One region of the Streptomyces sp. NBC_01546 genome, then DNA from elsewhere that is predicted to be linked to it. Evidence: riboswitches for the same ligand, from Rfam matches in the RefSeq annotation. Region 1 holds a riboswitch; each other region holds the start of a gene.

Region 1 (6,518 bases):
AACCGCCGCCACCGCCGTGCCGGCCGACTCCAGCAGGACCGTGCGGCGCTCGTTGCCGAACTTCTTGGCGACCGCCGCCAGTTCCGTGGAGACCAGCTTGCGCAGCTCGGTGTCGGACTCCAGGATGCCGGTCAGCTCGTCGATCTCGCCGGTCAGCCGGTCGCGCTCGGACTCCAGCTCGATCCGGTCGAACCGGGTGAGGCGGCGCAGCGGGGTGTCCAGGATGTACTGGGTCTGGATCTCGCTGAGCGAGAACCGCTCCATCAGCCGGGCCTTGGCCTGCGCGGAGTTGTCGCTGTCCCGGATGAGCCGGATGACCTCGTCGATGTCGATGAGCGCCACCAGCAGGCCCTCGACCAGGTGCAGCCGGTCGCGGCGCTTGGTGCGGCGGAACTCGCTGCGCCGCCGGACGACCTCGAAGCGGTGGTCGAGGTAGACCTCCAGCAGCTCCTTGAGGCCGAGCGTGAGCGGCTGCCCGTCCACCAGCGCCACGTTGTTGATGCCGAAGGACTCCTCCATCGGCGTCAGCTTGTAGAGCTGCTCGAGCACGGCCTCGGGGTGGAAGCCGTTCTTGATCTCGATGACCAGGCGCAGGCCGTGCGAGCGGTCGGTGAGGTCCTTGACGTCCGCGATGCCCTGGAGCTTCTTCGAGCCGACCAGGTCCTTGATCTTCGCGATGACCTTCTCGGGGCCGACCGTGAAGGGCAGTTCCGTGACGACCAGGCCCTTGCGGCGCGCCGTCACGTTCTCCACCGCCACCGTCGCGCGGATCTTGAAGGTGCCGCGGCCGTTCTCGTACGCGTCCTTGATCCCCGAGAGCCCGACGATCCGGCCGCCCGTGGGCAGGTCCGGACCCGGGACGAAGCGCATCAGCGCCTCCAGGTCCGCGTGCGGGTAGCGGATCAGGTGGCGGGCGGCCGCGATGACCTCGCCGAGGTTGTGCGGGGGCATGTTGGTGGCCATGCCGACCGCGATCCCGGACGCGCCGTTGACCAGCAGGTTCGGATACGCGGCGGGAAGCGCGACCGGCTCCCGCTCCTGGCCGTCGTAGTTGGCGGTGAAGTCGACGGTGTCCTCGTCGATCGACTCCGTCATCAGTGACGTGGCGTCGGCCATCTTGCACTCGGTGTAACGCATCGCGGCCGGCGGGTCGTCGTTGCCGAGCGAACCGAAGTTGCCGTGGCCGTCGACCAGCGGCAGCCGCATCGAGAAGGGCTGGGCCATGCGCACGAGGGCGTCGTAGATCGACGCGTCACCGTGCGGGTGGAGCTTGCCCATCACCTCGCCGACAACGCGGGCGCACTTCACATAGCCGCGGTCGGGTCGCAGACCCATCTCGTTCATCTGGTACACGATGCGGCGGTGCACCGGCTTCATGCCGTCCCGGGCATCGGGCAGGGCACGGGAGTAGATCACCGAGTACGCGTACTCGAGGAAGGAGCCCTGCATTTCGTCGACGACGTCGATGTCGAGGATCTTCTCCTCGAAATCCTCCGGCGGCGGGGTCTTCGTGCTGCGGCGGGCCATCGCTGCGCGGCTCCTTAACCAAGAATGAGTGTGCTGGGGGTCTGACGCGGACCATTGTGGCCCGAGGCACCGACAGCGCCGACTCCGACCCAGTGTGACCCGGGAACTTATCCGGCTGCCGACGCGCTTGCATACAGTGGCAGGTCTGACGGAAATCTCTGCATCGCGATCGAAGGGATCACATGCCCATGGGTCACACGGCCACAGCCCAGGCCGGCTCCGGCGGCCTGACAGCGACCGAGCACCGGCTGGCCAACGGCCTGCGCGTGGTGCTGTCCGAGGACCACCTGACCCCGGTCGCCGCGGTCTGTCTCTGGTACGACGTCGGCTCGCGCCACGAAGTCAAGGGCCGTACCGGCCTGGCTCACCTCTTCGAGCACCTGATGTTCCAGGGCTCGGCGAGCGTACCGGGCAACGGGCACTTCGAGCTGGTCCAGGGCGCCGGAGGTTCCCTCAACGGCACCACCAGCTTCGAGCGCACCAACTACTTCGAGACGATGCCCACCCACCAGCTGGAGCTCGCGCTGTGGCTGGAGGCGGACCGGATGGGTTCGCTGCTGGCCGCCCTGGACGACGAGTCCATGGAGAACCAGCGTGACGTCGTCAAGAACGAGCGCCGCCAGCGGTACGACAACGTCCCGTACGGCACGGCTTTCGAGAAGCTGACCGCCCTCGCCTACCCCGAGGGCCACCCGTACCACCACACGCCGATCGGCTCCATGGCCGATCTGGACGCCGCCTCCCTGGAGGACGCGCGCACCTTCTTCCGTACGTACTACGCGCCCAACAACGCGGTGCTGTCGATCGTCGGCGACATCGACCCGGAGCGCACGCTCGCGTGGGTCGAGAAGTACTTCGGCAGCATCCCCTCGCACGACGGCAAGCAGCCGCCCCGTGACGGTTCGCTGCCCGAGGTCATCGGCCGGGAGCTGCGCGAGGAGATCGTCGAGGAGGTTCCGGCGCGTGCGCTGATGGCCGCCTACCGGCTCCCGCACGACGGCACCCGCGAGTGCGACGCCGCCGACGTGGCGCTGACCGTCCTGGGCGGCGGCGAGTCCTCGCGGCTCCACAACCGCCTGGTACGCCGGGACCAGACGGCCGTCGCGGCCGGGTTCGGCATCCTGCGCCTGGCCGGGGCGCCCTCGCTGGGCTGGCTGGACGTCAAGACCTCCGGCGGGGTCGAGGTCCCCGACATCGAGGCGGCCGTGGACGAGGAGCTCGCGCGGTTCGCCGCCGAGGGCCCGACGGCCGAGGAGATGGAGCGCGCGCAGGCGCAGCTGGAGCGGGAGTGGCTGGACCGGCTGAGCACGGTCGCGGGCCGGGCCGACGAACTGTGCCGGTTCGCGGTGCTCTTCGGCGACCCGCAGCTGGCGCTGACCGCCGTGCAGCGGGTCCTCGACGTGACCGCCGAGGAGGTGCAGGCCGTGGCCGCGGCCCGGCTGCGCCCGGACAACCGCGCGGTGCTGGTCTACGAGCCGATCGCGGCCGACGAGTCGGACGAGTCCGCCGAGAACGACGAGAACGAGGGGGCGGAGCAGTGAGCGACACCGCAGCCGTCACGATGACCTTCCACCCGCAGCCGCAGGCCGGCGAGCCGCAGCCGTGGGCCTTCCCGGCCCCCGACCGCTCGGTCCTCTCCAACGGCCTGACCCTGCTGCGCTGCCACCGCCCGGGCCAGCAGGTGATCGCGGTCGAGGTCAACCTCGCCGCCCCGCTGGACGCCGAGCCCGAGGGCTTGGACGGCGTGGCGACCATCATGTCCCGTGCCCTGTCCGAGGGCACCGACAAGCACTCCGCCGAGGAGTTCGCGGCCGAGCTGGAGCGCTGCGGCGCCACCCTCGACGCGCACGCCGACCACCCGGGCCTGCGGGTCTCCCTGGAGGTCCCGGCCTCGCGGCTGCCCAAGGCGCTGGGCCTGCTCGCCGAGGCCCTGCGCGCGCCGGCCTTCGCCGACGCCGAGGTCGACCGGCTGGTGCGCAACCGGCTCGACGAGATCCCGCACGAGCTGGCCAACCCGCAGCGCCGCGCGGCCAAGCAGCTCTCCAAGGAGCTCTTTCCGGCCACCCTGCGCATGTCCCGGCCGCGCCAGGGCACCGAGGAGACGGTCGCCCGTATCGACTCCGCGGCCGTACGCGCCTTCTACGAGGCCCACGTACGCCCCGCCACCGCCACCGCGGTGATCGTCGGCGACATGACCGGCATCGACCTGGACGCGGTCCTCGCAGACACCCTGGGCGCGTGGACGGGCGGCACCGCCGAGCCCCTCCCGGTGCCGCCGGTGACCGCCGACGACACCGGCCGCGTGGTCATCGTGGACCGGCCCGGCGCGGTCCAGACGCAGCTGCTGATCGGCCGGATCGGAGCGGACCGGCACGACCGGGTCTGGGCGGCCCAGGTGCTCGGCACGTACTGCCTGGGCGGCACCCTGACCTCCCGCCTGGACAAGGTGCTGCGCGAGGAGAAGGGGTACACGTACGGCGTGCGCGCCTTCGGCCAGGTGCTGCGCTCCACCGCCGACGGCAGGGGCGCCTCGATGCTCGCCATCAGCGGCTCGGTGGACACCCCGAACACCGCCCCGGCCCTCGAGGACCTCTGGAAGGTGCTGCGCACCCTCGCGGAGGGCGGCCTGACCGACACCGAACGGGACGTGGCGGTGCAGAACTTGGTGGGCGTGGCCCCGCTCAAGTTCGAGACGGCGGCCTCGGTCGCGGGCACCCTCGCCGACCAGGTCGAGCAGGAGCTGCCGGACGACTACCAGGCGCAGTTGTACGCGCGGCTCGCCGAAACCGGGACGGTGGAGGCGACTTCGGCGGTCGTGAAGGCCTTCCCCGCGGACCGGCTGGTCACCGTGCTGGTGGGCGACGCGGCGCAGATCGAGGCGCCGGTGCGGGCCTTGGGGATCGGCGACGTGAGCGTCGTCACCAACTGACGGCAACCGAACGGCAGCCGACGGCCAACCGGCCGACACGGCAAGGGGCTCTGGCGGGCTTGTCCGCCAGAGCCCCTTTTTGTCCGTTTAGTGGAGAGGTTGCTTTTATGTGATGTGGCGTACGCAACAAAAAGGCGTGTCTGTTTGGCGATTGACTGATGATCCGCCTAGCGTCACCCGTGCTGTCCGTCAGTTGTACCCGCCGCATCCGCGGCACCGGGCAGCGATCGCCGAGTCCCCGTCAGGCGCGAGCCTGGGGAGCCGGGGACCCACATCAGTCCCTGGGGTGAATCGGACCGCCTCGCAAGAGGAGGCCCGTAGGAGACCTTCCTGCTCCGAACCCGTCAGCTAACCCGGTAGGCGAGAAGGAAGGAAAGGATCAGCCCCTTCATGGCGTTTGGCAGTCGTCCCGCCGGCTCCGGCAAGCACCGCGGTTCCAGCCGTCTGAGCCGCAAGACCGCCGGCTACGCCGGTATCGCCGCCCTCGCCACCACTGGTGTCGTCGGCTCCCTCGCCGCCCCGGCCTTCGCCGCGGACAACGGCAACACCCACTCCGCCCCGGACAACGCGCTCGGCGCGGTCGTCGCCGAGGACCTCGCGGGTGACATCGAGGACCAGGCCGCCTCCCAGCAGCGTGCCGCCGAGCACGCCGCCGCCAAGGCGCAGGCCGAGGCCGACGCGAAGCAGCGGGCCTCCGAGGCCAAGCGCCTCGCCGAGGCCAAGGCGAAGGCCGAGCGCGAGGCCGCCGAGCGCGCCGCCCGCGAGGAGGAGCGCAAGCGCCTCAACACCTTCGTCTCGCCGCTCGACAGCTCGTACGTCAGCACGCAGTACAAGGCGGGCGGCGGCATGTGGTCCTCCGGCAGCCACACCGGCATCGACTTCCACGCCGCCTCCGGCACCACCGTCCACGCGGTGGGCGTCGGCGTCGTGGTCGAGGCCGGCTGGGGCGGCGCGTACGGCAACAACGTCGTGATCAAGCACAACGACGGTACGTACACCCAGTACGGGCACATGTCCTCGCTGAGCGTCTCCGTCGGCCAGCAGGTCACCCCCGGCCAGCAGATCGGCCTCTCGGGCTCCACGGGCAACTCCAGCGGCCCGCACCTGCACTTCGAGGCCCGCACCGGTGCCGACTACGGCTCGGACATCGACCCGATCTCGTACCTGCGCTCGCACGGTGTCAGCGTCTGACCCGCACTCCACAGCTTCACCGAAGGCCCCGGCTCCCCGAGCCGGGGCCTTCGCGCTGCTGTGCCGGATACATGTTTGTCATTTCCGGCCGCTCTCGGAAATTATCGTGTGTTGCAATAGAGTCGCAGCACGCGCATGCGTGTCCAATGGGCGTGGCAGTCGAAAATCGGAAATAGGCGGAGGTCCGGTCTTGCGTATTCCTGCGCACGCGGTATGCACAGCGATCCGCGACGACATCGTTTCCGGGGTCTTCGAACCGGGCGGCAGGCTGACCGAGGAGGTGCTGGCCCGCCGGTACGGAGTCTCGCGTGTCCCGGTGCGCGAGGCGCTGCGGACCCTGGAGTCCGAGGGGTTCGTGACCACGCGGCGCCACGCGGGTGCCTGTGTGGCCGAGCCGACCGAGCAGGAGGCCGTAGACCTCCTCGAGCTGCGGATGCTGCTGGAGCCCCTGGCGGCCGCCAAGGCGGCCCGGCGGCGCACCGAGGCCCACCTCAAGGTGTTGAGAGGGCTGGTCAGACTGGGCCAGGAGCGGGCCAGGCGGGGCCAGGGCGAGGATCTGCGCTCCCTGGGCGGCTGGTTCCACGAGACGCTCGCGCAGGCCTCCGGGAGCCCGGGCCTGATCGCGCTGCTCACGCAGATGCGGCACAAGGTGGCGTGGATGTACGTGGTGGAGGCGCCGGCCCGGCCGGTGGAGTCCTGGGCGGAGCACGGGGCGATCGTGGACGCGGTGGCGCGCGGGGACGCGGAGCGGGCGCGGACACTGGCGGCCGTCCACGCCGACCGGGCGGCGGGCGCGCACCGGCTGCGGATACGGGCGGCCGTGAGAACTTCGCAACCTGCCGTAAACATGTCGAGCGGCCGTCATTAACAG
Region 2 (6,518 bases), 2.5 Mb from region 1:
CCCGCGCACGCCAAGGGCAAGACCGGGATCCCGGGGGAGCGCAAGGCGGAGCTGATGACGCACCTGCTCAACATCGACCCGCCGGACCACACCCGGCTGCGGCGGCTGGTGTCGAAGGCGTTCACCCCGCGCAGGGTCGCCGAGTTCACCCCGCGCGTGCAGGAGCTCACCGACCACCTCATCGACCGGTTCGCTGAGAAGGGGGAGGCGGACCTCATCCACGAGTTCGCCTTCCCGCTCCCCATCTACGCCATCTGCGAGATGCTCGGGGTACCGCGCGAGGACCAGGACGACTTCCGGGACTGGGCCGGGATGATGATCCGCCACGGCGGCGGTCCGCGCGGCGGGGTCGCCCGGTCGGTGAAGCAGATGCGCACCTATCTCGGTGAACTCATCCACCGCAAAAGGGATGATCTGGGCAATGACCTCATCTCTGACCTGATCCGGGCGAGCGACCACGGTGACCACCTGACGGAGGCCGAGGCCACCGCCATGGCTTTCATCCTGCTTTTCGCCGGTTTCGAAACCACCGTGAACCTCATCGGCAACGGGGTCCACTCCCTCTTCATGAACCCCGGCGAGCGCGAGCGACTCCAGTCCTCCCTCGCGGCCGGCGAGCGCGGCCTGCTGGAGACCGGCGTCGAGGAACTGCTGCGCTACGACGGCCCCGTGGAGCTGGCCACCTGGCGGTTCGCCACCGAGCCGCTGACCCTCGGCGGGCAGTCGGTCGCGGCCGGGGACCCGGTCCTGGTCGTCCTCGCCGCCGCCGACCGCGACCCCGCGCGGTTCGCCGAGCCGGACACCCTCGACCTCTCCCGCACCGACAACCAGCACCTCGGATACGGGCACGGCATCCACTACTGCCTGGGTGCTCCGCTCGCACGACTTGAAGGACAGACGGCGCTTGCGACTTTGCTCACGCGTCTGCCAGATCTGGAACTCGCCGTTCCGCCCGAGGAGCTGCGCTGGCGCGGCGGACTGATCATGCGTGGCCTGCGCACCCTTCCCGTGCGCTTTACTCCCCGAAACATCTGAAGGGCAACTGACCCGAAGTCAGTTGTCGACCGGAGTTGTGACAATCGTTCGAAGGCCGCTAGGTTCTGCCGTTACCCAGCCGTTATGCGAAAGGTGCAGCCTCATGCGTTCCGGGAACGGCCGTCACAGACGTCCCCGTCAGGTGCCCGCGATAGTCGTCACCGCCGGAGTCACTGGCTCCGCGCTGGCCCTGCCGCTTCTTGCCGCCACCAGTGCCTCCGCGGCCGACACCGCCACGTGGGACAAGGTCGCCGAATGCGAGAGCGGCGGCAGCTGGAGTGCCAACTTCGGCAGCGGCCAGTACGGCGGCCTGCAGTTCACGCAGGAGGAGTGGAAGAACTCCGGCGGTCTCGACTTCGCCAAGCGGGCCGACCTGGCGAGCCGTTCCCAGCAGATCGCCGTGGCCGAGCGCGTGCTGGCCTCCCAGGGCCCGCAGGCGTGGCCGCTGTGCGCGGCTTCGGCCGGGCTGGACGGCCAGAGCCCCGCCGCCGAGGTCGACCCCGGCCTGCCCGGCGGCTCCGGGACCGCCACCGCGCCGTCCCGCCCGGACGACAAGGTGCCCACCACCGGTCGCGGCAAGCCGTCCACGGACTTCGGCGCTCCGACCGATCCCGCGCCGAGCCCGTCCGGCAGCCCCTCGTTCGAGCTCCCCGACAGCCCGCTCTCGCCGTCCCTCGGACTGCCCGTCATGCCCTCGCCGGACGACCCCACCACGGCCCCGGCCCCGGTGGACCCGACCGCGCCGACCGGCCCCACGGACCCGGGCGCGCCCACCACGCCGCCGACCACCCCGGGCCAGCCCCCGGTGACCCCGGAGGCCCCCGTGACCCCGGCCGACCCGACGGCACCGGCCACTCCGGGCGCCCCGGGCGCCTCGGCCGACCCGACCGCACCTCCCGTGACGACCCCCGAGGGCGGCGGCAAGCACCGCGGCGCGCCGGCCGCCGAGACACCGGCCGGATCTGATGCCGCGTCGGCGCCCGTCTACACCGTCAAGGCGGGCGACAGCCTGACGGGCATCGCGGACGCCAAGGGACTCAAGGGCGGCTGGAACGCGCTCTACGAGGCCAATGAGCAGGTCATCGGCGGGGACGCCAATCTGATCAAGCCCGGTCAGAACCTGGATCTAAGCCTGTAATAGGGGCACTTCGGGCGGGCAGAAAGAGTTGATTGTCCGTTTTCTGTAAGTGAGACATGTGTCTCTTCCGGTCAACTGGCGTGTCCCGCCCGGGGGCTTCCGCAAACCCCGCCCTCACCTGCGCAAACACCCGTGCGAAGGACGCAAGTAGGGGTCGTTTCTCCCCGATGGTGCTCGTTGAACATCGGGGAGGGACCTGTCTACCTTCTGAATCGCTCGCCACCGCGGGCTCCTTCGACCGCATCGCCGAATCCTGCCGGCGGACGGAGGAAACAGTCGTCGCGTCAAGCGCCGAAGGCAGGAGCGGGGGAACCAAGGTAGGTGCCGGGAGCGGCCGTTGAGAGACGGTCACGCCACCGGCTAGGGGTTAAGACGTGCGCTAGGTCGCACGGCCGGGCAACTCACTCGCCCGAACCCGACAGCTCACCTCGTAGGCGTCGGTGAGGAGAAACTCCATGCTGCTTTCCGGCAAGGGCAAGCACCGCCGCGGTTCCAAGGCCGTCCGCATCGTCACGCTCGCCGGTGTCGCCGGTGTGGCCGTCGCCGCCCCCCTGATGGCCGCCGGTACCGCCAGCGCCGCCACCGCGTCCGAGTGGGACAAGGTCGCGCAGTGTGAGTCCGGTGGCAACTGGTCCATCAACACGGGCAACGGCTACTACGGCGGCCTGCAGTTCTCGTCCTCCACGTGGGCCGCGTACGGCGGCAAGTCGTACGCCGCGCAGGCCAACCAGGCCTCGAAGAGCCAGCAGATAGCCATCGCGGAGAAGGTCCTCAAGGGCCAGGGCAAGGGCGCCTGGCCGTCCTGCGGCGTGGGCCTGTCGAACTCCTCCTACGCCGGCGGGGGCTCGACCGAGACCCCGAAGCAGGAGAAGAAGACCGAGCCCAAGAAGACTCAGCCGAAGAAGACCGAGCCGAAGAAGGAGACCAAGCGCTCCGAGGCCCCGACCACCCGTTCCGAGCGCTCCGAGGCCCCGGCCCCGAAGACCGGCAACGGCTCGTACGAGGTCAAGTCCGGCGACACCCTGGGCCTCATCGCCGAGGCCAACGGCGTTCAGGGCGGCTGGGAGAAGCTCTTCGAGCTGAACAAGGACATCGTCTCGGACGCCGACCTGATCTTCCCGGGTCAGAAGCTGAAGCTCAGCTGAACACTGCGGCAATAGCCGCGGCGTCTTCGAGCAACACGCACCATCCCGCCGCCCGGCGCGTCTCCCCCACGCGCCGGGCGGCGGCGTTTGTGCGGGCAGAACCCCGATGATCAAGAGTCCTATGTCCCGGAAGAGGGGTATTCGGACCCTTTTTCGTCCCAGGACCCGGGCGGTCGGCCGGTCGAGTGCCCGGAGCCGGTTAGGCTCTAGGCGGCAAGGCCATCCCACGGCCTGACGCCACCGCACATCCAGCGTCACATCCCAGAAGGAGATGCTCGTGCCGTCCATCGACGTCGTCGTAGCCCGGGAAATCCTGGACTCCCGAGGCAACCCCACGGTCGAGGTCGAGGTGGGCCTCGACGATGGCAGCACCGGCCGTGCTGCAGTTCCGTCCGGCGCCTCCACCGGTGCATTCGAGGCCATCGAGCTCCGTGACGGTGACCCCAACCGTTACTTCGGCAAGGGTGTCGAGAAGGCCGTCCTCGCCGTCATCGAGCAGATCGGCCCGGAGCTCGTCGGCTACGACGCCACCGAGCAGCGACTGATCGACCAGGCCATGTTCGACCTGGACGCCACCGACAACAAGGGCTCGCTCGGCGCCAACGCCATCCTCGGCGTGTCCCTCGCCGTCGCGCACGCCGCGTCCGAGGCCTCGGACCTTCCGCTCTTCCGCTACCTCGGCGGCCCGAACGCGCACCTGCTGCCCGTTCCGATGATGAACATCCTCAACGGTGGGTCGCACGCCGACTCCAACGTGGACATCCAGGAGTTCATGATCGCCCCGATCGGCGCGGAGTCCTTCTCCGAGGCGCTGCGCTGGGGTGCCGAGGTCTACCACACCCTCAAGAAGGTCCTGCACACCAAGGGCCTCTCCACCGGTCTCGGTGACGAGGGCGGCTTCGCCCCGAACCTGGAGTCCAACCGCGCCGCGCTCGACCTCATCGTCGAGGCCATCAAGCAGGCCGGCTACACCCCGGGCAAGGACATCGCGCTCGCGCTCGACGTCGCCGCGTCCGAGTTCTACAAGGACGGCAAGTACGAGTTCGAGGGCCAGTCCCGCTCGGCCGCCGAGATGACCGAGTACTACGAGGAGCTCGTCTCCGCGTACCCGATGGTCTCCATCGAGGACCCGCTGTACGAGGACGACTGGGCCGGCTGGAAGACCCTCACCGACAAGCTGGGCTCCAAGGTCCAGATCGTCGGCGACGACCTCTTCGTCACCAACCCGGAGCGTCTGGCCCGCGGCATCGAGGAGGGCTCCGCGAACGCCCTGCTCGTGAAGGTGAACCAGATCGGTTCGCTGACCGAGACCCTCGACGCCGTCGAGATGGCCCAGCGCAACGGCTTCAAGTGCATGATGTCGCACCGCTCCGGTGAGACCGAGGACGTCACCATCGCCGACCTCGCCGTCGCCGTGAACTGCGGTCAGATCAAGACCGGCGCCCCGGCCCGCTCGGACCGCGTCGCCAAGTACAACCAGCTGCTGCGCATCGAGGAGATCCTCGACGACGCCGCGGTGTACGCGGGCCGCAGCGCCTTCCCGCGCTTCAAGGGCTAATCACGCCCCGGCTTCCGTACGTCCCCGCACTCGGTCCCGTACCGTGTGCGGGGACGTATTGCGTAGTGCGCACACAGGGGAGGCGGGACCATGGCCGGGAACCGGGATCGGTTCTCCACCTTCTCCACCGCGACCAGACTCAAGCAGCTCGGCGAGCGGACCGCCGCCCATGTCTACCGCTCGCAGTCGCGCCGCCAGGTCCGCCGCAGCCGGCTCACCGGCCGGGCCGCGCTCCTGGTGCTCGTCCTCTGTACGCTGGTCGTCGCCCTCGCGTATCCGATGCGCCAGTACGTCTCCCAGCGCTCGGAGATCGCGGAGCAGCAGCGGGCCGCCGCCGCCGCGCGGGACCGCCTGGAGCGGCTCCGTGACGAGAAGGCCCGCTGGCAGGACAACGCCTACGCGGAGCAGCAGGCGCGCAGGCACCTGCACTTCCTGCGCCCGGGGGAGGTCGGCTACATCATGACCGACCCCGGGGCCCAGGCGGCGGCCGAGCGGCACCGGACCGGCCAGGCCGGGTCCGACCGCCCCTGGTACTCCAACGTCTGGGACGGCGTCGACAAGGCCGACCGCCCCGGCGACTGAATCCGTACCGCAGTACCCATCCACGAGAACGAAGAGACTTCCTCCAGGCATGCAGACGCCCCCGCCCCAGACCGACCGGACCGAGCCGACCGACGCGGACATCGAGGCGTTCGAGCAGCAGCTCGGCCGCCCGCCGCGCGGGCTGCGCGCCATCGCCCACCGCTGCCCCTGCGGCCAGCCGGACGTGGTGGAGACCGCCCCGCGGCTCCCCGACGGCACCCCCTTCCCGACGACGTACTACCTGACGTGCCCGCGCGCGGCCTCCGCGATCGGCACACTCGAGGCCAACGGCGTGATGAAGGAGATGCAGGCCCGGCTCGCCGAGGACCCCGAGCTCGCCGCGGCCTACCAGGCCGCCCACGAGGACTACATCCGGCGCCGCGACGCCATCGAGGTGCTCCAGGGCTTCCCCAGCGCCGGCGGGATGCCGGACCGGGTCAAGTGCCTGCACGTGCTGGTCGGCCACTCGCTGGCCGCGGGCCCGGGCGTGAACCCGTTCGGCGACGAGGCCCTCGCCATGCTGCCGGAGTGGTGGGCCAAGGGCGCCTGCGTCACCCCGTGCGCGGAGAAGGCGGAGAAGAAGGAAGAGTCGCGGTGACGCGGGTCGCCGGCATCGACTGCGGTACGAACTCCATCCGCCTGCTCGTCGCCGACTGCGATCCGAGCACCGGCGAGCTGGTCGAGCTGGACCGGCGGATGACCATCGTCCGGCTGGGCCAGGGCGTGGACAAGACCGGGCGGCTCGCTCCGGAGGCGCTGGAGCGCACCTTCGCGGCCTGCCGCGAGTACGCGGCGGTGATCAAGGAGCTGGGCGCGGAGAAGGTCCGCTTCGTGGCCACCTCGGCCTCGCGCGACGCCGAGAACCGGGACGATTTCGTCCGGGGGGTCCTGGACATCCTGGGCGTCGAGCCCGAGGTGATCTCCGGGGACCAGGAGGCGGAGTTCTCCTTCTCCGGCGCCACCAAGGAGCTCGTGGCACACGAACACCTGGAGCGGCCGTTCCTGGTGGTGGACATCGGCGGCGGCTCGACGGAGTTCGTGGTCGGCGAGGAGCACGTGC
Region 3 (6,518 bases), 870 kb from region 1:
CGGCGGCCCGGACCAGCTGGGGGCGTGTCTGCCGGCCGGGACCGGTGACGGCGTGTCTCGACGGGGCGTGGCGGGCGGCGCGGAGTCCGGACATCGGCGTCCTCGGTACGTGGGGCCCGGCCCCCAGCGATCCCGGGGCCCGGTGTTGATCACCGAATACCCACGCTAGACCGCACCGTCCCGCCCCGGACGTCCAGTTGGGGAAGTTCGCGGGGGTGCTTCCCGCTCCCGGTGGAGCGCTCGCACAACCGCCCGAATCCCCCGGGTCGCCTCCGGCGTGGATCCGGCGTGATCCCAACCTGGATCCGGCGTGATCCCGGCGTGGGTCCGCCGTGGATCCGGCGGCCCGAGCCCCGCGGACCTCCGCCGCCACCGGGCCGCCGGGGCTCAGGAACCGACGGCTTCCGGCTCCTCGCGGATCACGCCCGTCGCCCGGGCCGCGGCGACCGCGGCGACGGACACCTCCGGTGCGGCGTGGCCGCCCACCACGAACGGCCGCCACCACGGCTGGTCCGGAAGACCTGCGGTGCCCGGCTCGAAGGGCTGGCCCGGGATCGGCAGGGCGATCGCGGCTCCGACCCCCTCCGCCGCGGTGACGGTTCCCTCGCCCGGCTCGTCCCACGGGTGGGGGGCCAGGTTGAAGGTGCCCCAGTGGATCGGCAGCATCGTGCCGTGCGGGGTGCCGCCCTGGAGGTCGAGGTGGGCGCGCAAGCCCTCCTCGGGCGTCATGTGGATGTCGGGCCAGTACTCGGAGTAGGCGCCGATCTGGATCATCGTGGCGTCGAAGGGCCCGTGCTCGGCGCCGATCTCCTTGAAACCGGGGAAGTAGCCGGTGTCCCCGCTGTGGTAGATCCGGTGCTCGTCCCCCGCGACGACCCAGGAGGCCCACAGGGTGTGCTGCTGGTTGCGCAGCCCGCGTCCGCAGAAGTGCCGGGCGGGGGTCGCGGTGAGCGTGAGCCCGGCGATCTTGGTGGTCTCGTTCCAGTCCAGCTCGCGCAGCCGGTCGGCCGGGACGCCCCAGCGCTCCAGGTGCGCGCCGACTCCCAGCGGGACCGCGAAGAGCGTGTCCGTACCGGCCAGCTCCTTGATCGTCGGCAGGTCGAGGTGGTCGTAGTGGTCGTGCGAGATGACCACGACGTCGACCGGGCCCAGCGAGGCCAGCGGCACGGGCACGGGGTGCAGCCGCTTGGGCCCGGCGAAGGGAAAGGGCGAGCACCGCTCGCCCCACACCGGGTCGAACAGCACGCGTCGCCCGTCGATCTCCGCGAGCACGCTGGAGTGCCCCATCCAGGTGAGCCGCAGTCCGCTCGCGGGCGGTTTCGCCAGCTCCGCGAGGGTCGTCGGGTACACGGGGATCGGCGCGCCGGGGATGCGCCGGACCCGCTGCTCCCGGTGGAAGTAGATCTTGGCGAACTCGGTCATCGACCCCGAGGGCCTGGTCCGGGCCCCGAGCGGGTTCTTGAAGACGCCGTCGGCGAAGTTCGGCGAGCGGTGGATCCGCTCCAGCCGGGCGCCGGACGGGTCCGCGCCGAAGGCTTCGGGCCGCAGGGCACGCAGCCGGGGACGCAGGGGACGGGAGCCGGTCAAGGCGCCTCCTGGGAGGATGGGGGGTCGGGACGGTCGTCGGTCTACGACCATCCCAACGCACACATACCCCCAAGGATTCCGCTTACGGCCCTCGTTTCCCGTCTGTGGCGCTCCCCCCGCCCGTCGCTCCCCTTACAGGGGCAGCAGGTCCGGCCGCTTCGCCTCGACGTGGTCCCCGGAGGACTCGCCGCGCAGCCGCCGCCCGATCCAGGGCACCAGGTGCTCGCGCGCCCACTGGATGTTGTCCCGGGTCACGTCCACCGAGCCGCGCGGCCGCTGCGGCGGCCACGGCTGGTCGGGGTCGGCGGGCACCTCCAGTCCGAGCACCTGCGCGGCGCGCAGTGCCACCCGCGTGTGCCCCTCGGGCGAGAGGTGCAGCCGGTCGGTGTCCCAGGCCCGCCGGTCCTGTACGGACTTCAGCGACCAGAGGTCGAGCACCGGGCAGTCGTAGCGGTCGGCGATGGCGCGCACGTGCGCGCTGTACGTCGCCACCTTGCCCCGGAGGTGCTTGAGGACCGGCACGCCCCGGGTGTCGAAGCCGGTGGTGATCATGACCAGGCCGACGGCCCCGGTGAGGTCGGCGACGGCGGCCTCGAACCGCTCCGCCACGTCGTCGGGGTCGCTGCCGGGCCGGATGATGTCGTTGCCGCCCGCGCAGAAGGTCACGAGGTCCGGGGCGAGCTCCTTGGCCCGCGGGACCTGCTCGGCCACGATCTGGTCGAGGAGCCGGCCGCGCACGGCCAGGTTCGCGTACCGGAAGTCGTGTTCGTCGCGCCGGTCGGCCAGGAGCACGGCGAGCCGGTCCGCCCAGCCGAGATAGGAATCCCCGGGTCCCGGGTCCCCCACGCCCTCGGTGAAGCTGTCCCCGATCGCCGCGTACGAGCCGATGGTCTTGAGTGTCGTCGTCGTCGCTGCCACGAAACGACATCCTTCACCCGAGCACACGACCTACGCCAACGTAAGCAGGGGTTGACGGACCGTGATCTATACCACCCGGGGGATAAGGAATAAGTACACATCAGGCCGGGACCCCCCTCGGGCCCCGGCCTGACGTGTGTTCCTGCTCCGGCGGCGGCTGCCGTCGGTTGCGTCAGATGGTGACGCCCTTCGAGCGGAGGTAGTTCACCGGGCTGATGTCCGAGCCGTAGGACTGGGTCGTACGGATCTCGAAGTGGAGGTGCGGGCCGGTCGAGTTGCCGGTGGAGCCGGAGAGACCGATGCTCTGGCCGGCGGTGACGCTCTGGCCCACCGAGACGGACAGCGAGGAGAGGTGGCCGTACTGGGAGTAGTGGCCGTCAGCGTGCTTGATGATGACCTCGTTGCCGTACGCGCCGGCCCAGCCGGACGAGACCACGGTGCCCGCGCCGACGGCCTTGACGGTGGTGCCGGAGCTGGCGATGAAGTCGACGCCGGTGTGGTAACCCGAGGACCACATCGCGCCCGCGACCTTGTACTGGGTGGATATCCCACCGCTGACCGGGGCCACGAATCCGGCGGCACTGGGGGCCTTCGCCCCGGTGGCCGAGCCGCTGCTCTGCGGCTTCTGCTTCGGCTGCTGGACGGGGGCGGGCGCGTCCTGCTCGCCCGAGGAGCCCTCGTCGGAGGCCGAAGAACCGGTCGAGGACCGCTCGGCGGGGGCCGGAGCCGGGGCCGGGGCCGCCTCGGCCGGGGCCTCGGCCTTCGCGCCGAGGGTCAGCTTCAGGCCCGGGTGGATCAGGGAGGGGTTGGTGCCGACGGCCTCGCGGTTGTCGGCGTACAGCTTCTCCCAGCCGCCCGAGAGGTGCCGCTCCGCGGCGATCTTGGAGAGGTAGTCGCCGGGCACGACCGTGTAGACGGCCGGCGCGGCCTGCACGGCGGCGGCGGGCGCGGCCTGGAGCGAGAGCGGGAGCTGCGGGGCGACGGCGGGGACCGTGGCCGGCGCGGCGGCCGGAGCGACGGCCGCGCTGGCGCCGGCGGCACCCATCAGGGGCAGCGCGAGGGCCGCACCACCGGTGCCGGCAACGGCGAGACCGCGGGAAAGGGAACGGGACTTGGGACGACGGTGCTTACCCTTTGCAGGCATGGCGAATTCCTCTCCGTCGCCGGCGAGGTGAGCTGTCGGGTTCGGACTGGAGATGTCCGGACGCACATGTACGGAACATGAACGACTTCACCCCTAGCCGTCCCGGAAGAAAGATCCGGAACAGCGGCTTACCTGGTTCCCCCGCTCCTGCCGCGCGCGTGAATAGTCGGGTGCGGTTTCCGGGAGGCGGCAGGATTAGGCGGTCCACCCGGATCGGTCGCGAACGTAATCGAATCCGGGCACAGGGAACAAGCCATGAATTCCCCAAAGGAATCACCGCGATGAGGAATCGGCGGAATTCCGGTCACCCTCTGTCCATTCCCCACCGTCAACAACCGCCCCGGCCGGGCCATTCGCCCTTCGCGATCAGGCACTCACGGTCACCGTATGATCTGGCTCACGGGGGCACGTCCGATCTCGCCGCCGGATATGGCAAGTTGGCGCCAAGTGGCTCAATTCGGACAGACGCCCCACGACGAAGCGGAGGAGTTCCTTTGACCCAGCGGATACAGGAGCCGGAACTGTCCGGAGTGCGCAATTTCCGCGATGTGGGCGGATTGCCGACTTTCGACGGACGACAGGTCAGGTCGGGACGACTGTTTCGAAGCGGACATCTCGCACATGCCACCGAAACCGATGCAGAGTTCCTCGCATCGCTCGGGCTCCACACCATCTTCGACTTCCGCAACAACGCCGACCACGCCCTGGAGGGGCCGGACGTCGAGCTGCCCGGCGTGCGGAACGTCAACATCCCGCTCTCGGACCCGGCCGACGGCCGGGAGTTCTGGAAGATGGTCCGCGACGGCGGCCTCGATCAGCTCCGCTCGATCCTGGGGGAAGGCAAGGCCGCGGCCCGGATGTCGAACGCGTACCGCGCGATCATCAGGCACCGCACCGCCGAGCACAGCAGGGTGCTGCACGCCCTCGCCGAGGACAGCGTCCCCGCCCTGCTGCACTGCGCGGCCGGCAAGGACCGGGCGGGCCTGTCGATCGCGGTCGTCCTGCTCGCGCTGGGCGTCGAACGCGAGGCGATCGTGGCGGACTACCTGGAGTCGAACGCCCCGCACCGCCGCTACCGGGTGCGCCGCAGCGGCGAGTCGCAGGAGGCCCGCTCCCCCGAGGTGATGGAGCTCCTCGCCCCGCTCTTCGACGCCCGCGCGGAGTACCTGACCACGGCCTTCGACACCATTGACGAGCAGTGGGGCGGACAGGAGCGGTACCTCGCGGAGGGCCTCGGGCTCACGCCCGAGACCCTCGACCGGCTCCGGGGCCGGCTCCTCGCCTGACACCCGCTCGTCCCACCCCTGCCGGAGCAGGCCGTCAACGGTTGCCGACGGCCTGCTTCACCAGGGTCCTGCCGAACTCCCACATCAGCCCCGAGCCGCCGTGCGCCTCGTCCATGACCTCGCGGAAGGCGCCGACGAACCGGTCGACGTCCCGCTCGTCCACGATCAGCGGCGGGATGAGCTTGATCACCTCCAGGTGGTCCCCGGACACCTGGGTGAGGATCCGGTGCTTCTGCAGCAGCGGCACCACGACCATCTGCGCGAAGAGCCCCTTGCGGGCCGCCTGGAGCATGGTCCACCGGCTGCGCAGCCCCAGCGAGGACGGCCGGCCGAACTCGATGCCGATCATCAGCCCGCGCCCGCGCACCTCGTGCAGCAGCTCGTACTCGTCCACCAGGGCCGCGAGCCGCCCGCGCAGAAGATCGCCCATGGCCCGGGCATTGGCGACGACCGCCTCGTCCTCCATGACCGACAGCACCGCCAGTCCGGCCGCCATCGCCTGGGCGTTGGAGCCGAAGCTCGCGGAGTGCACGAGGACCCGGTCCATGGACGAGTAGACCTTCTTGAAGATCCAGTCCTTGCCCAGGGTCGCGCCGACCGGCACGTAGCCGCCCGAGAGCGCCTTGGCCACGCACACCAGGTCCGGCTCCACGCCCGGCTCGTGCTGGTAGGCGTAGAAGTCCCCGGTCCGTCCGAGGCCGGTCTGCACCTCGTCCGCGATCAGCAGCGCCTTGTGGCGGCGCAGCAGTTCCTGCGCCGCGAGCAGGAACCCGGGCGGGGCGCAGAGCACGCCCTTGCCCTGGACCGGCTCGACGACGAAGGCGGCCACGTCGCCCTTCCGGAGCTCCCGCTCCAGGGCACCCAGATCCCCGAGGGTGATCTTCGTGTCGGGCAGCAGCGGCGCGAAACCGTCCCGGAAGCCGCCCTCCCCGTTCACCGAGAGCGACCCCGTCGTGAGCCCGTGGAAGGCGTGGTCGCAGTAGAGGATCCTGGGCCGTCCGGTGGCGTACCGGGCGAACTTCAGGGCCGTCTCCACCGCCTCGGTGCCGCTGTTGCCGAAGAAGACCCGGTCCAGGTGCGGGCTGTACGAGAGCAACTTCTCGGCCAGCAGCCCGGGCAGCGGCTGGCAGTCGAAGCGGGTGAGGTCGGCGAGCTGGGCGTCCAGGACGTCGTGCAGGGCGCGGCGTACCACCGGGTGGTGGCGGCCCAGGCCCATCACCCCGAACCCGGCCAGCATGTCGAGGTAGTCGTTGCCCTCGGCGTCCCAGAAGTGGGCGCCCTCGGCCCGCTCGTAGACCTTGTCGAAGCCGATGGTGTGCAGCATCCGGGGCAGTTGGTGGTTGAGGTGCCTGGAGTGCAGCTCGTACCGCTCGCCGCCGCGCTCGGCCAGCAGGGCGCCGAGGTCGAAGCCCTTGCCCCGGCCGCCCTCCTCCCGTGGCTCCGCGGTCATGCCGAGCTGTCCCGGTTCCCGCCGATCGTCTCCCGGGCCGCCCGCAGGGACTCCTTGAGGGAGCCCATGGTGGCGAGGACGGCGGTGGGCTCGTAGCCGCAGTGCGCCATGCAGTTCGCGCAGCGCGGGTCTT

What was found. A riboswitch is a leader RNA that binds a small molecule or an ion and turns the genes downstream of it on or off. The one in region 1 is predicted to bind cyclic di-AMP.
Region 2: linked by a shared signal. The riboswitch ahead of OHA89_RS22495 (transglycosylase family protein) and the one ahead of OHA89_RS10835 (M23 family metallopeptidase) in region 1 are both predicted to bind cyclic di-AMP.
Region 3: linked by a shared signal. The riboswitch ahead of OHA89_RS07570 (LysM peptidoglycan-binding domain-containing M23 family metallopeptidase) and the one ahead of OHA89_RS10835 (M23 family metallopeptidase) in region 1 are both predicted to bind cyclic di-AMP.

What each region holds. Positions count from the first base shown of each region.
Region 1 is NZ_CP109379.1:2,435,859-2,442,376, reverse strand. It holds gene OHA89_RS10850 (DNA topoisomerase (ATP-hydrolyzing) subunit A) at 1-1,527, opposite strand, end outside; gene OHA89_RS10845 (pitrilysin family protein) at 1,716-3,068, shown strand; gene OHA89_RS10840 (pitrilysin family protein) at 3,089-4,456, shown strand; cyclic di-AMP (ydaO/yuaA leader) riboswitch at 4,675-4,834, shown strand; gene OHA89_RS10835 (M23 family metallopeptidase) at 4,847-5,647, shown strand; gene OHA89_RS10830 (GntR family transcriptional regulator) at 5,838-6,515, shown strand.
Region 2 is NZ_CP109379.1:4,910,429-4,916,946, forward strand. It holds gene OHA89_RS22485 (cytochrome P450) at 1-1,035, shown strand, start outside; gene OHA89_RS22490 (transglycosylase family protein) at 1,139-2,173, shown strand; cyclic di-AMP (ydaO/yuaA leader) riboswitch at 2,453-2,625, shown strand; gene OHA89_RS22495 (transglycosylase family protein) at 2,629-3,318, shown strand; gene eno (phosphopyruvate hydratase) at 3,590-4,876, shown strand; gene OHA89_RS22505 (septum formation initiator family protein) at 4,967-5,458, shown strand; gene OHA89_RS22510 (DUF501 domain-containing protein) at 5,508-6,056, shown strand; gene OHA89_RS22515 (Ppx/GppA phosphatase family protein) at 6,053-6,518, shown strand, end outside.
Region 3 is NZ_CP109379.1:1,569,718-1,576,235, forward strand. It holds gene OHA89_RS07555 (ATP-binding protein) at 1-94, opposite strand, end outside; gene OHA89_RS07560 (MBL fold metallo-hydrolase) at 388-1,587, opposite strand; gene OHA89_RS07565 (SGNH/GDSL hydrolase family protein) at 1,720-2,505, opposite strand; gene OHA89_RS07570 (LysM peptidoglycan-binding domain-containing M23 family metallopeptidase) at 2,678-3,649, opposite strand; cyclic di-AMP (ydaO/yuaA leader) riboswitch at 3,654-3,851, opposite strand; gene OHA89_RS07575 (tyrosine-protein phosphatase) at 4,144-4,935, shown strand; gene OHA89_RS07580 (aspartate aminotransferase family protein) at 4,970-6,385, opposite strand; gene hpnH (adenosyl-hopene transferase HpnH) at 6,382-6,518, opposite strand, start outside.